DNA from 3 places in the Kineococcus mangrovi genome. Region 2 is predicted to be linked to each of the others. Evidence: predicted binding sites of a transcription regulator. Region 2 holds the regulator's gene; each other region holds the start of a gene.

Region 1 (3,244 bases), on a different contig from region 2:
GGAGACCCGCGATCGTGTACTCCCCGGACCACGTGGTCGTCAGCGTCACCGTCCGGTCGCCCGGGCTGGTGTACGTGTGCGTGAGGGTCTGGCGCGGGTAGGGCTGCCCCGGGTCGGTCGTCGGCCCGAGGCGCGTGCCGTCACCCAGGTCCCACGTCCAGCTCGTCGGTGTCGCGCGGATGCGGACCGGGAACCCCAGGACGGTCGTGTCCCGGACCACCGCCCCGCCCGTCGTGCGCAGGACGAGGGGGACGTTCACGAGGGCCCGGCCGTCGTCCGGCTGCAGGTGCACCGGGCTCGCCGGCAACCCCACCCGCCGCAGGTCCGCGACGGTCACCGCCGGCAGGACCACGGGTGCGGCGTCCGTGACGTCGGTCGTGCAGCGCGACCCCTGGTTGACCCACCGCGGGTCGTCACCCGTCCGCGTCCACGTCGTCGCGAACGTCTGACCCGGCGGGCAGGTGTTCCGCGCCGCCCCGCAGTAGTCGTCGCCGAAACTCCCCTCCGGGCCGTTGCGGCCGCAGGCGGGGGTTCGGACGACGGCAGTGGGTGGGGATTCTGTATGGCGCGACCCCTGTCGTGGAGTTATCGGGGCGGGTCTGTTAGTTCTTCTTGCGTTGATCGAAACCTTGTCGTCAGTAGCGATCGCAGAGGAGTGCGAGGGATGTGCTGCAGTCGCAGTGTTCGCGTCGAACGTGACAAGGAGAAGAGTGGACAGGACTGGCGCCGAGACGCGGAGCGCAGAACGGTTGAGGCGCAATTTACTCAACCTCCAGTGCCATCCATTGTTCTTGCCGCCAGGTAACTTCTATCCAGAACTTGGAGTCAGGAGCAGCTCCGTCAGAGCTGATAATTGAGCCGTTACGGTCAAGTGTGTTGTAGGCCGGTCGATCGACGAGGACTGTGAGTCTGGCGTAGCCGGCGGTTGCATCCCACGCGTCGATGTCCGTGCCAGTGAACTGCAGTACGAACTGCGGTGTTGTGTATCCCCTCTCGTGGTACTCGTCGATGACATCCGCGTAGAACTCGCATCCGGTGCACGACTCGACCGAGATTGAGCGCAGTGGCGACGAATCTCCTGTCGCTCGGGCGTAGTTGAGAGTTTGCAGGAAATAGGCGGCGAAGAGACTGGCGCCAGTTTCGTCCTGAACCTTGGCGCGGTCATCTTGCGCGGGTGTTGAAATTTGCGATGCCGTTACTGGGAGGGTCTGGCTGTCCGACACCTCGGGTGCCTCTGCGGCGTGCTCGGGCTGAGGCGTCACGGCGACCGTCGCGGTGGGTGCCGGTGCGGCCGGTGCCGGAACCGGCGGCTGCCCGTGCGAGCACGCCGCGAGCAGGCCCAGGAGGACGGTTCCGGCGGCGGTCGCGACGAGGGGGCGAGCGGGGGTCACGCGTGGCACGGTCGCACGTCCCGGGGACGTGCCGGGGCGTCGGAGGGAGCGCTGTGGACAAGTGCTGGGCCGTCCGGGTGACCCTTCCCGGCCGATCACCGTCAGTCGCCGGCGCTCGACGCTGCGTCTTGTGGACAACGTGGTCCAGCGTTGACGCGTCCTGAGGTCGGTGGTGTAGCTTCGAGGTGTGTTCGAACCGGTGTTCGAACACGATGAGACCGCTCGAGGCGCGGTCCGGGGGGAGGGGAAGCCCCGCGGGCCGCGCCCCGAGTGCGTGCTCGCGGGCCGCTTCCCCCGGCTCGCCGCACCGCGCGATCCGCCGCGGTGCCGGCTCGAGAGGGGACGGGGTGAGGACGGTGCGACGGTTCTCCGACGAGGTGCACGTCCGCTACGACGACGCGGACGAGGGTCGGGAGACCCCCGCGCAGTTCATCTGGCGCGGGCGGCTCTACGTCGTCCGCGAGGTGCTCTCCCGGTGGCGCGAGCGCAGCGCCTGGTGGGAGCACGGAGCAGTGGCCGCCGTCCACGGCGACGCCGCCGACGAGACCGGGGCCGGCGGCCGTCCCGTCCGCCGCCGCGTGCTCGAGATCGGCGATCTCGAGCGGGAGGTCCTGCGCGTCGAAGCCAGCGCCGGCCGGGCCGGCGGGGCCGGGGTCTACGACCTCGCCCGCGCCGTCGGCCCGGGAACGGCGGCCGTGTCGGAGGTCGCTGGTACCTCTACGTCCGGAGCGTCGGGGGACTGGCAGTTGCTGCGCGTCAGCGACTGAACTGCCGCCGACGGACCTGCCGACCTGACCGCACGACCGGAGGAGAACGTGATGCGCACCACCTTCGACGTCCCTGCGGGCGTCCCGCGCCCGCTGACGACGGCCGCCCTGGACCTCCTCGCCCGGTGCGAGGACGACCTGCTCACGGCGTTGCGCACGGACGACGTGGCCGAGCGCTACGTCCACGCCCACCTGGCGGCCCTGCGGGCCGGGGCCGCGATCGTCGCGGTGCACGGCCGTCCCGCTCGCGGTCGGCGCAGCGGCGGCCCCCGCAGCGTCTGGGAGATGCTGCCCGCCCTGGACCCGAGCCTGCAGGAGTGGTCCGACCGGTTCGCCGCGACCGCCGCCACCCGGTCGGCGGTCGAGGCCGGCCGCACGGGGCTCGTGGACGCCGCGGCCGCCGACGACCTCCTCGCCCACGCCGAGCGGTTCCACCGCGTCGTGGAGGTCCAGCTCGGGCTCAGCGCCCTCCAGCCGCTCGCCGGCTGACGGCGCCGCCGTCCACCGCCGGCCACGGCGCGCCCCACCGCTCCACCCGCACGCCCCAGAGCCCCCCGCACCACCCGGTCTTCCCCACGGGCGCGTTCCGAAGGACGTCCCATGACCACCGCCGCACCACCCGTGGACCCGTTCCCGCACCTGCACGTCGCCTCCGGCTACTCCCTGCGGTACGGCACCTCCACCCCCTCCGCCCTCGTCGCCCGCGCCGCCGACCTCGGGATGCCGGTCCTGGCCCTGACCGACCGCGACGGCCTGTACGGCGCGGTGAAGTTCGTCCGGGCCTGCGGCGAAGCCGGTCTGGCCCCTGTGCTCGGGGTCGACCTGGCGACCTCCCCGACCGGCCTGGCCGACGGTCTGCCCGCCTGGGCCGACCCCTCGGTCGCGCTGCGGCGCAGCTCGTCCCGCACCCCGGCCCGGGGCGGGGCCGTGGTGGACCTCCGGTTCCCCCGCGTCACCGTCCTGGCCCTCGGGGCCGAGGACGCCGGTGCGGGACGGGGGTGGGCGGCGTTGTGCCGGCTGGTGAGCGCCACCCACCTCGACGGGGTGCGCGGCGTTCCCGTCAGCAGCCTCGAACTCGTCGCCGGC
Region 2 (3,244 bases):
GCGGTGCTCGACTCGCGGCTGGCCACCGCCCGCTACGGCGGCTTCCTGCGGGACTCCCTGCCGGACTTCTGGGCCACGACCGACGCGGACACCGTCCTGGCCGCCCTGCGGAGGCTGAGCGGGTGACGGAACCGTCGTCTCCTGGCGCCGGGGAGGGCCCGTCGTGGCATGCTCGGGACGTGGCCACCGTCGGCTTCTTCCACTCCGCGCACGCCCACGTGCGCACCTTCAGCGATCTCCTGACTGAGCGCGACGACACCGTCGCTGGGCGTCATCTGGTGGACGCCGGTCTGCTGACCGCCGCCCGCACGAACGGGCCCGACAGCGTCCGCCCGGCGCTCGCGGACCGGTTGCGCCGCCTCGTGGCCGAGGGAGCTGACGTCGTCGTCTGCACGTGCTCGACCCTCGGCCCCACGGCCAAGCAGGTCGGTGCCGAGATGGGGTTGCGGGTCGTCCGCGTCGACCGCCCCATGGCCGAGGCCGCCGTGCTCGCCGGCCGGCGGGTGGCGGTCGTGGCCTCCCTCGACGAGGCAGCGGCCACGCTGATGCCGTTGCTGCACGAGTGCGCGGCCACCACCGCCCGGACCGTGGAGTTCGTCGAGGTCCGGTGCACCGACACCTGGTCGGCGTTCGAGTCGGGGGACCTCCTGACCTACACGACGGGGGTGGCCGCCGCGGTGCGACGGGCGGTGCTGTCGCTGGACCCCCCCGTCGACGTCGTCGTGCTGGCCCAGGCGAGCATGCTCGACGCAGCCCCCCTGCTCCGGGACCTGCACGTGCCCGTCCTCACCTCCCCGCGGCTGGCGATCGAGGCAGCGGTCGAGCTGGTGCAGCCCGTCCGCTGACCCCGTCACCCGGGGTGCGCGCGGTCAGAGGCTGCGCAGGACCGCGGTGACCTTGCCGAGGACCGTGGCCTCGTCCCCGTCGATGGGGTCGAACAACGGGTTGCGCGGCATCAGCCTGACGTGCCCGTCCTTGCGCTGCAGGACCTTCACCGTCGCTTCGCCGTCGATCATGGCGGCCACCACGTCACCGTTCTCGGCCGTCGGCTGCTGGCGCACCACGACCCAGTCGCCGTCGCAGATGGCGGCGTCGATCATCGACTCGCCCACGACGCGGAGCATGAAGTGCTCACCCGCACCGATGAGCTGCGCGGGCAGCGGGAAGACCTCCTCGACCAGCTGCTCGGCCAGGATCGGGCCACCGGCGGCGATCCGGCCGACGAGCGGGACGTAGGTCGGTGCGGGCCGACCCTCGTCGGGGGTGCCGTCCACCGCGGAGACGAGCCCCCAGCCGAACTGCGGGGCCGGGGTCACGACCTCGAGGGTGCGCGGGCGGCGCGGGTCCTTGCGCAGGTAGCCCATCTTCTCGAGGGTCTTCACCTGGTGGGCCACGCTGCTCGGGCTCGTCAGCCCCACGGCCTGCCCGATCTCGCGCATGCTCGGCGGGTACCCCCGCTGGTCGACGCACTCCTTGATGGCGTGCAGCACGCGCCGCTGGCGGTGGGTGAGGCCGTCGCGGACCACCGGGGCGTCCGGGAACTCGTGGACCGTGCCGAGGGGGCCGGCGTCCTCGCCCGCTGCGTCCGTCGTCCCGTCCAGCGCGTCGGCCACGTCCTTCTCCTGTCTGCGTTCGCCCGGGTGGGGGAAGTCCTCCGGTCCTGGCCACGGTAGCCACTGCACCGGCAGCGATCAAACAGGTGTTCGAACCGGCGTGTCCTGCCCACGGCGTCCACCGTGGGGGTGCAGGCGCACCGCCAGCAACGCGACGTCGTCCTCCGGCCGTTGCGGCAGCATCCGCTGCAGGACCGCCTCGCACAGGTCGTCCAGGGTCAGGCTGCGGGAGGCGAGCTCGTCCAAGGTCCCGTGGAGGCGGGCCAAGCCGTCGTCGAGCACCTCACCGCGCCGCTCGACGAGGCCGTCGGTGTAGAACAGCACGGTCGAGCCCGCCTCCAGCTCGGCCACGCTCTCCCCGCGGGGCACCTCGGGCAGCACCCCCAGCAGCAGCTCGGCAGCCGGGGCCTGCAACCAGGACACCTCCGCCCGCGGCGTGATCAGGACCGGCGGGGGATGCCCGGCGTTGGACCACACCAGCCGCTGCACCCCGCGCCGGGCCTCCTGCTCAGTCTGCTCCAGCCGTGCCACCACCGCCGTCGCGGTCGTCCCCACCTGCAGGGCGACCATCGCCCGGTCCACCCCGGTCAGGACGGCGGCCGGCCCGGCGTCGGCGGCCACGGCGATCCCGCGCAGCAGCGAGCGGACCTGGGCCATGGCCGCCGCCGCCTCGGTGTCGTGCCCCAGCACGTCGCCGACGGTCAAGATCGTCGACCCGCACGGCTGGACGAAGGAGTCGTACCAGTCCCCGCCGACCTGCGCGGTCTCCGCGGCCGGGGTGTAGCGCACCGCGACCTGCAGGTGGTCCGGCTGGGCGGGCTCGGTGAGCAGCGACCGCTGCAGCGCCTCGGCCAGCTCACGCTGCCGGCGGTACAGGCGGGCGTTGTCCAGGGCCAGCCCGGCCCGCCCGGCGATGTCGGTCGCGGTGGCGGTCTCCTCGGCGGTGATCGGGCTGCGGGTCGCGCCGTTGGCCAGCGTGAGCGCGCCCAGGGTCCGCCCGCGGGCGCGCAACGGCAGGATCAGCAGCGACTCCGGCGCCAGCTCGGTGACCAGGTCCCGGGCCCGGCCCGGCTCCAGGACCGAGCGCAGGTACTCCAGGGCCCGGGCCGGCTGGACCTGCGGCTGGCCGGTGCCCAGGGCCTGGTCCAGCAGCGACCCCGGATGCAGCACCTGCAGGCGGGTGGCGGCGTACTCGGCCAGCACCGGTCGCACCGCCCCCTCGGCGTGCCAGCTGCCGACGTCGCGCAGGGCCCGCGCGCCGGCCCGGTGACCACTGCGCCGATCGTCGGTGACCAGGCTGACGACGCACCAGTCCGCGAGCAGGGGGACCACCAGCCGCGCCAGGCGGCCGACGGCCCGCTCGCCGTCCAGGGTGCTGGTCAGCTCGCTGGTGACACCGGCCAGCAGTTCGGCGCGGGCGGTCGCCCGGCCCAGGTGGGCCACCAGCTGCTCCAGCTCGCGGGTGCGGGCGAACAGGTCGTGCTCGACGCGTTCGGCCCGCTCGCGCAGGCGTTCGCTCAGCTCGGCCGAGGCCTGGGCGGCGTCGCGGCTGTGGACGTAGTCGGTGATGTCGTCGGAGCGGTGCAGCAGCAGCACGACCTCGCCGTCCTCGTCGAGGATCGGGACGTTGC
Region 3 (3,244 bases), on a different contig from region 2:
GCACTCCACGGCCGTCCCGCACACCTCCCCGTCGCCCTGCGCGGCGTGCCCGTCGCCCAGGCACAGCAACGCGCCGGGCACGTGGACGGGCAGGAACAGCGTCGACCCCGCGACGAGCGAGCGGCAGTCGACGTTCCCGCCGTGACCGGGTCGCGGGGGGATCGTCGAGTGCCGTCCGGGCGCGGCCGGTGTCGTCCCGACGACGCCGAGGAACGGGGCGGTGTCGACGGTGAACCCCAGCTGGTTCGTCGCGGTCCGGCGGTCGGGGTCCACGTCCCAGAGCAGGTCGACGCGGCCCGTGGTGCCCAACCGCCGGTTCAGCGGGGTGTCGACGCCCGCGACCGTCCAGCCCCAGTCGGCGGTCCGCACCGCGTGCAAGGTCACCGCCAGGACGTCGCCGGGTTCGGCGCCGCGCACCGCGACCGGGCCGGACAGGCAGTGCCCCTGCGCGTCCTCGACCAGGCGCGGGGTGGGGGCGCCGGGGCCCGCCGGACGCCGGGTGAACCCGTGCGCGTCGAGGGCTTCGACGGTGAAGCGCTCACCGGGCTCGACGGTGAGGACGGGCGCGAGCGAGGGGTCGAAGGCGTCGGTCACGGTGCGGGCGCTCGGGCGCAGGACCTGCTGCTGGGGGGACACGGGGCGATCCTGCCCCGGTGCCGCGCCGTCGACCGCGCGCGGGTCAGGCCGGGACCGTCGACTCCCGTACCACGAGCCGCGTCGGCAGCGTCGTCGTGCCGGGAGAGGGTGATCCGGCGACGGCCTGCAGCAGCAGTTCCCCCGCGCGGCGCCCCAGGGCCTCCAGGCCGAGGTTCACCGTCGTCAGGGGTGGCCGCGAGGCCAGGGCGATGACGTCCCAGTCGTCGAACCCCGCGACGGCCACGTCCTGCGGGACGCGGCGGCCGGCGTCGCGCAGACCGTCGCAGACGCCGCGGGCGATCTGGTCGCTGCCGCACGTCACGGCGTCGAGGTCGGGGTGGCGGCGCAGCAGCAGGTCGGCGGCCAGCCGTCCCCACCGCTCGCTCCAGTCCCCGTGCAGGACGGGCCCGACGAGGGCGTCGCCGGCCGCGCGCCCGGCGGCCTCGGCGCGCACGCGGGTGGCGTGGTGATCGGCCGGTCCGGTGACGTGCGCGACGCGGCGCCGGCCGAGGTCCAGGACGTGCCGGACGGCTCCGGCGGCGCCCCCGGCCTGGTCGGTGACGAGGGAGGTGTCCCGCGGGTCCTGCGACGGGGTGAACGCGTAGACGACCGGCACGCTCGCGGCCAGGGGCGGGCGCGGGTCGGTGCGACGGCCCGTGACGATGATCCCGTCCACCCGACGGGCCTGCAGCGTCCGCAGGTAGTGCTGCTCGCGCAGCGGGTCGTCGCGGCTGTCGCACAGCAGGACGCTCATCTCCCCGGCACCCAGGGCGTTCTCCGCGCCGAGCATCACCGGGATCGAGAACCGGCCGAAGCTGTCGGTCGTGATGAGCCCGACGGTGTAGCTGCGCCCGGAGGACAGGCCCCGGCCCACCGGGTCGGGCGTGAACCCCAGCTGCTCGGCCGCGCGGCGCACGCGGTCGCGCGTCTCGGCGCGCAGCTGGCCCGTCCCGTTGAGGGCCTTGGAGGCCGTCCCCGCCGAGACGCCCGCGAGCGCGGCGACGTCGACGATCCGCACCGGAACGCCGCTTTCCGCCACTGCCCACCTCCCGACCCGTTGAGTCGCAACAGACTACCGCGCCCTTGACGAGCTGGGAGGGGAGTTCTAGGTTCGTCGCAGAAAACGTGTTCCGGCTGTTCCGGGCGCACCCGCACCGCCTCGATGGAGAGATCATGACCAGCACGACCGCTGGACCGGACCTGTCCCCCACCTCGGGCGCGCAGCCCGTGAACACCCCCGTCGCCCCCACCGCGGACGCGGCCGTCACCCTGCAGCCCGTCCCGCTCGGCGCCTCGCGCTCCACGGGCGGGTTCTGGTTCGACCGCATGCAGGCCAACCGCCGCCAGGCCATCCGGACCGGCTACGAGAAGCTCGAGACCGCGGGCAACCTGCGCAACCTGCGCATCGCCGCCGGAGTCGAGCAGGGCGAGGCCAAGGGCCCGATCTTCATGGACTCCGACGTCTACAAGTGGCTCGAGGCGGCCGGCTGGGAGTACGGGCGCGAGGCCGACGAGGAGGTCCTCGGCTGGATCCGCGAGGTCACGGCCGTGGTGGCGGCCGCGCAGGCCGACGACGGGTACCTGGACTCCGTCCAGCAGGTGCGCGGGAAGGGCGAGCGCTACACCGGGCTGCACTGGAGCCACGAGCACTACTGCGCCGGCCACCTGTTCCAGGCCGCCGTCGCCGTGCACCGCAGCACCGGGGACACCGGCCTGCTCGACGTCGCGGTCAAGCTCGCCGACCACCTCGTCGCCACCTTCGGCCCCGGGGGGATCGAGGAGGTCGACGGTCACCCCGTCGTCGAGATGGGCCTGGTGGAGCTGTTCCGCGAGACGGGGAACCGCGCCTACCTCGACCTCGCCCGCTGGTTCGTCGACGCCCGCGGGCACGGCATCATCCGGACGCGGTTCGGCGTCGACCCCACCTACTTCTCCGACCGCGTCCCCGTGCGCGAGGCCACCTCGCCCGAGGGCCACTCGGTCCGGGCGGTGTACCTCACGGCCGGTGCCGCGGACGTCGCCGCCGAGACCGGCGACGCGGAACTCCTCGACGCACTGGTGCGGCAGTGGGAGGGGATGCTGTCGTCCAAGACGTACGTGACCGGCGGCATCGGCTCGCGCTGGGACTTCGAGCAGTTCGGCGACCACTACGAGCTCGGCCCCGACCGCGCCTACGCCGAGACGTGCGCGGCGATCGCGAGCGTCCAGTGGAGCTGGCGGATGCTGCTGGCGACGGGGGAGGCCCGGTACGCCGACCTCGTCGAGCGGACCCTGTTCAACGCCTTCCTGCCCGGGGTGTCCCTGGCCGGCACGGAGTACTTCTACGTCAACGCCCTGCAGCTGCGGCACGGCGCGCACGCCGAGGAGGAGCGCAGCGTCGCGCACGGCCGGCGGCCGTGGTTCGACTGCGCCTGCTGCCCGCCGAACATCATGCGCACGCTGTCCCAGCTCGACGCCTACGTGGCGACGACCGCCGACCGCGACGGGGTGCCCGGGATCCAGCTGCACCAGTTCACGACCGGTGAGGTGCAGGCCGGCGGTGCCCGGGTGCGGGTGAGCACCGAGTACCCCTGGGACGGCACCGTCCGCGTCGAGGTGCTGGAGTCCC

The links. Region 2 encodes LexA, which represses DNA repair genes until DNA is damaged. Its sites were predicted from a motif close to TCGAACANNTGTTCGA; they were not measured.
Region 1: AB2L28_RS00485 (DUF6504 family protein) is a predicted target of LexA. The motif match lies at 1,583-1,598, and genes of this name have one in related genera.
Region 3: AB2L28_RS05600 (glycoside hydrolase family 127 protein) is a predicted target of LexA. The motif match lies at 1,754-1,769, and genes of this name have one in related genera.

The regions. Positions count from the first base shown of each region.
Region 1 covers NZ_JBGGTQ010000001.1:109,523-112,766, reverse strand. Annotated here, with positions in the region: gene AB2L28_RS00495 (PKD domain-containing protein) at 1-352, opposite strand, end outside; gene AB2L28_RS00490 (DUF6318 family protein) at 762-1,391, opposite strand; gene AB2L28_RS00485 (DUF6504 family protein) at 1,739-2,158, shown strand; gene AB2L28_RS00480 (SAV_6107 family HEPN domain-containing protein) at 2,210-2,647, shown strand; gene AB2L28_RS00475 (DNA polymerase III subunit alpha) at 2,759-3,244, shown strand, end outside.
Region 2 covers NZ_JBGGTQ010000007.1:16,182-19,425, forward strand. Annotated here, with positions in the region: gene AB2L28_RS15040 (ATP-dependent DNA helicase) at 1-126, shown strand, start outside; gene AB2L28_RS15045 (aspartate/glutamate racemase family protein) at 180-845, shown strand; gene lexA (transcriptional repressor LexA) at 870-1,613, opposite strand; gene AB2L28_RS15055 (SpoIIE family protein phosphatase) at 1,692-3,244, opposite strand, start outside.
Region 3 covers NZ_JBGGTQ010000002.1:528,059-531,302, reverse strand. Annotated here, with positions in the region: gene AB2L28_RS05610 (acetamidase/formamidase family protein) at 1-636, opposite strand, end outside; gene AB2L28_RS05605 (LacI family DNA-binding transcriptional regulator) at 680-1,654, opposite strand; gene AB2L28_RS05600 (glycoside hydrolase family 127 protein) at 1,810-3,244, shown strand, end outside.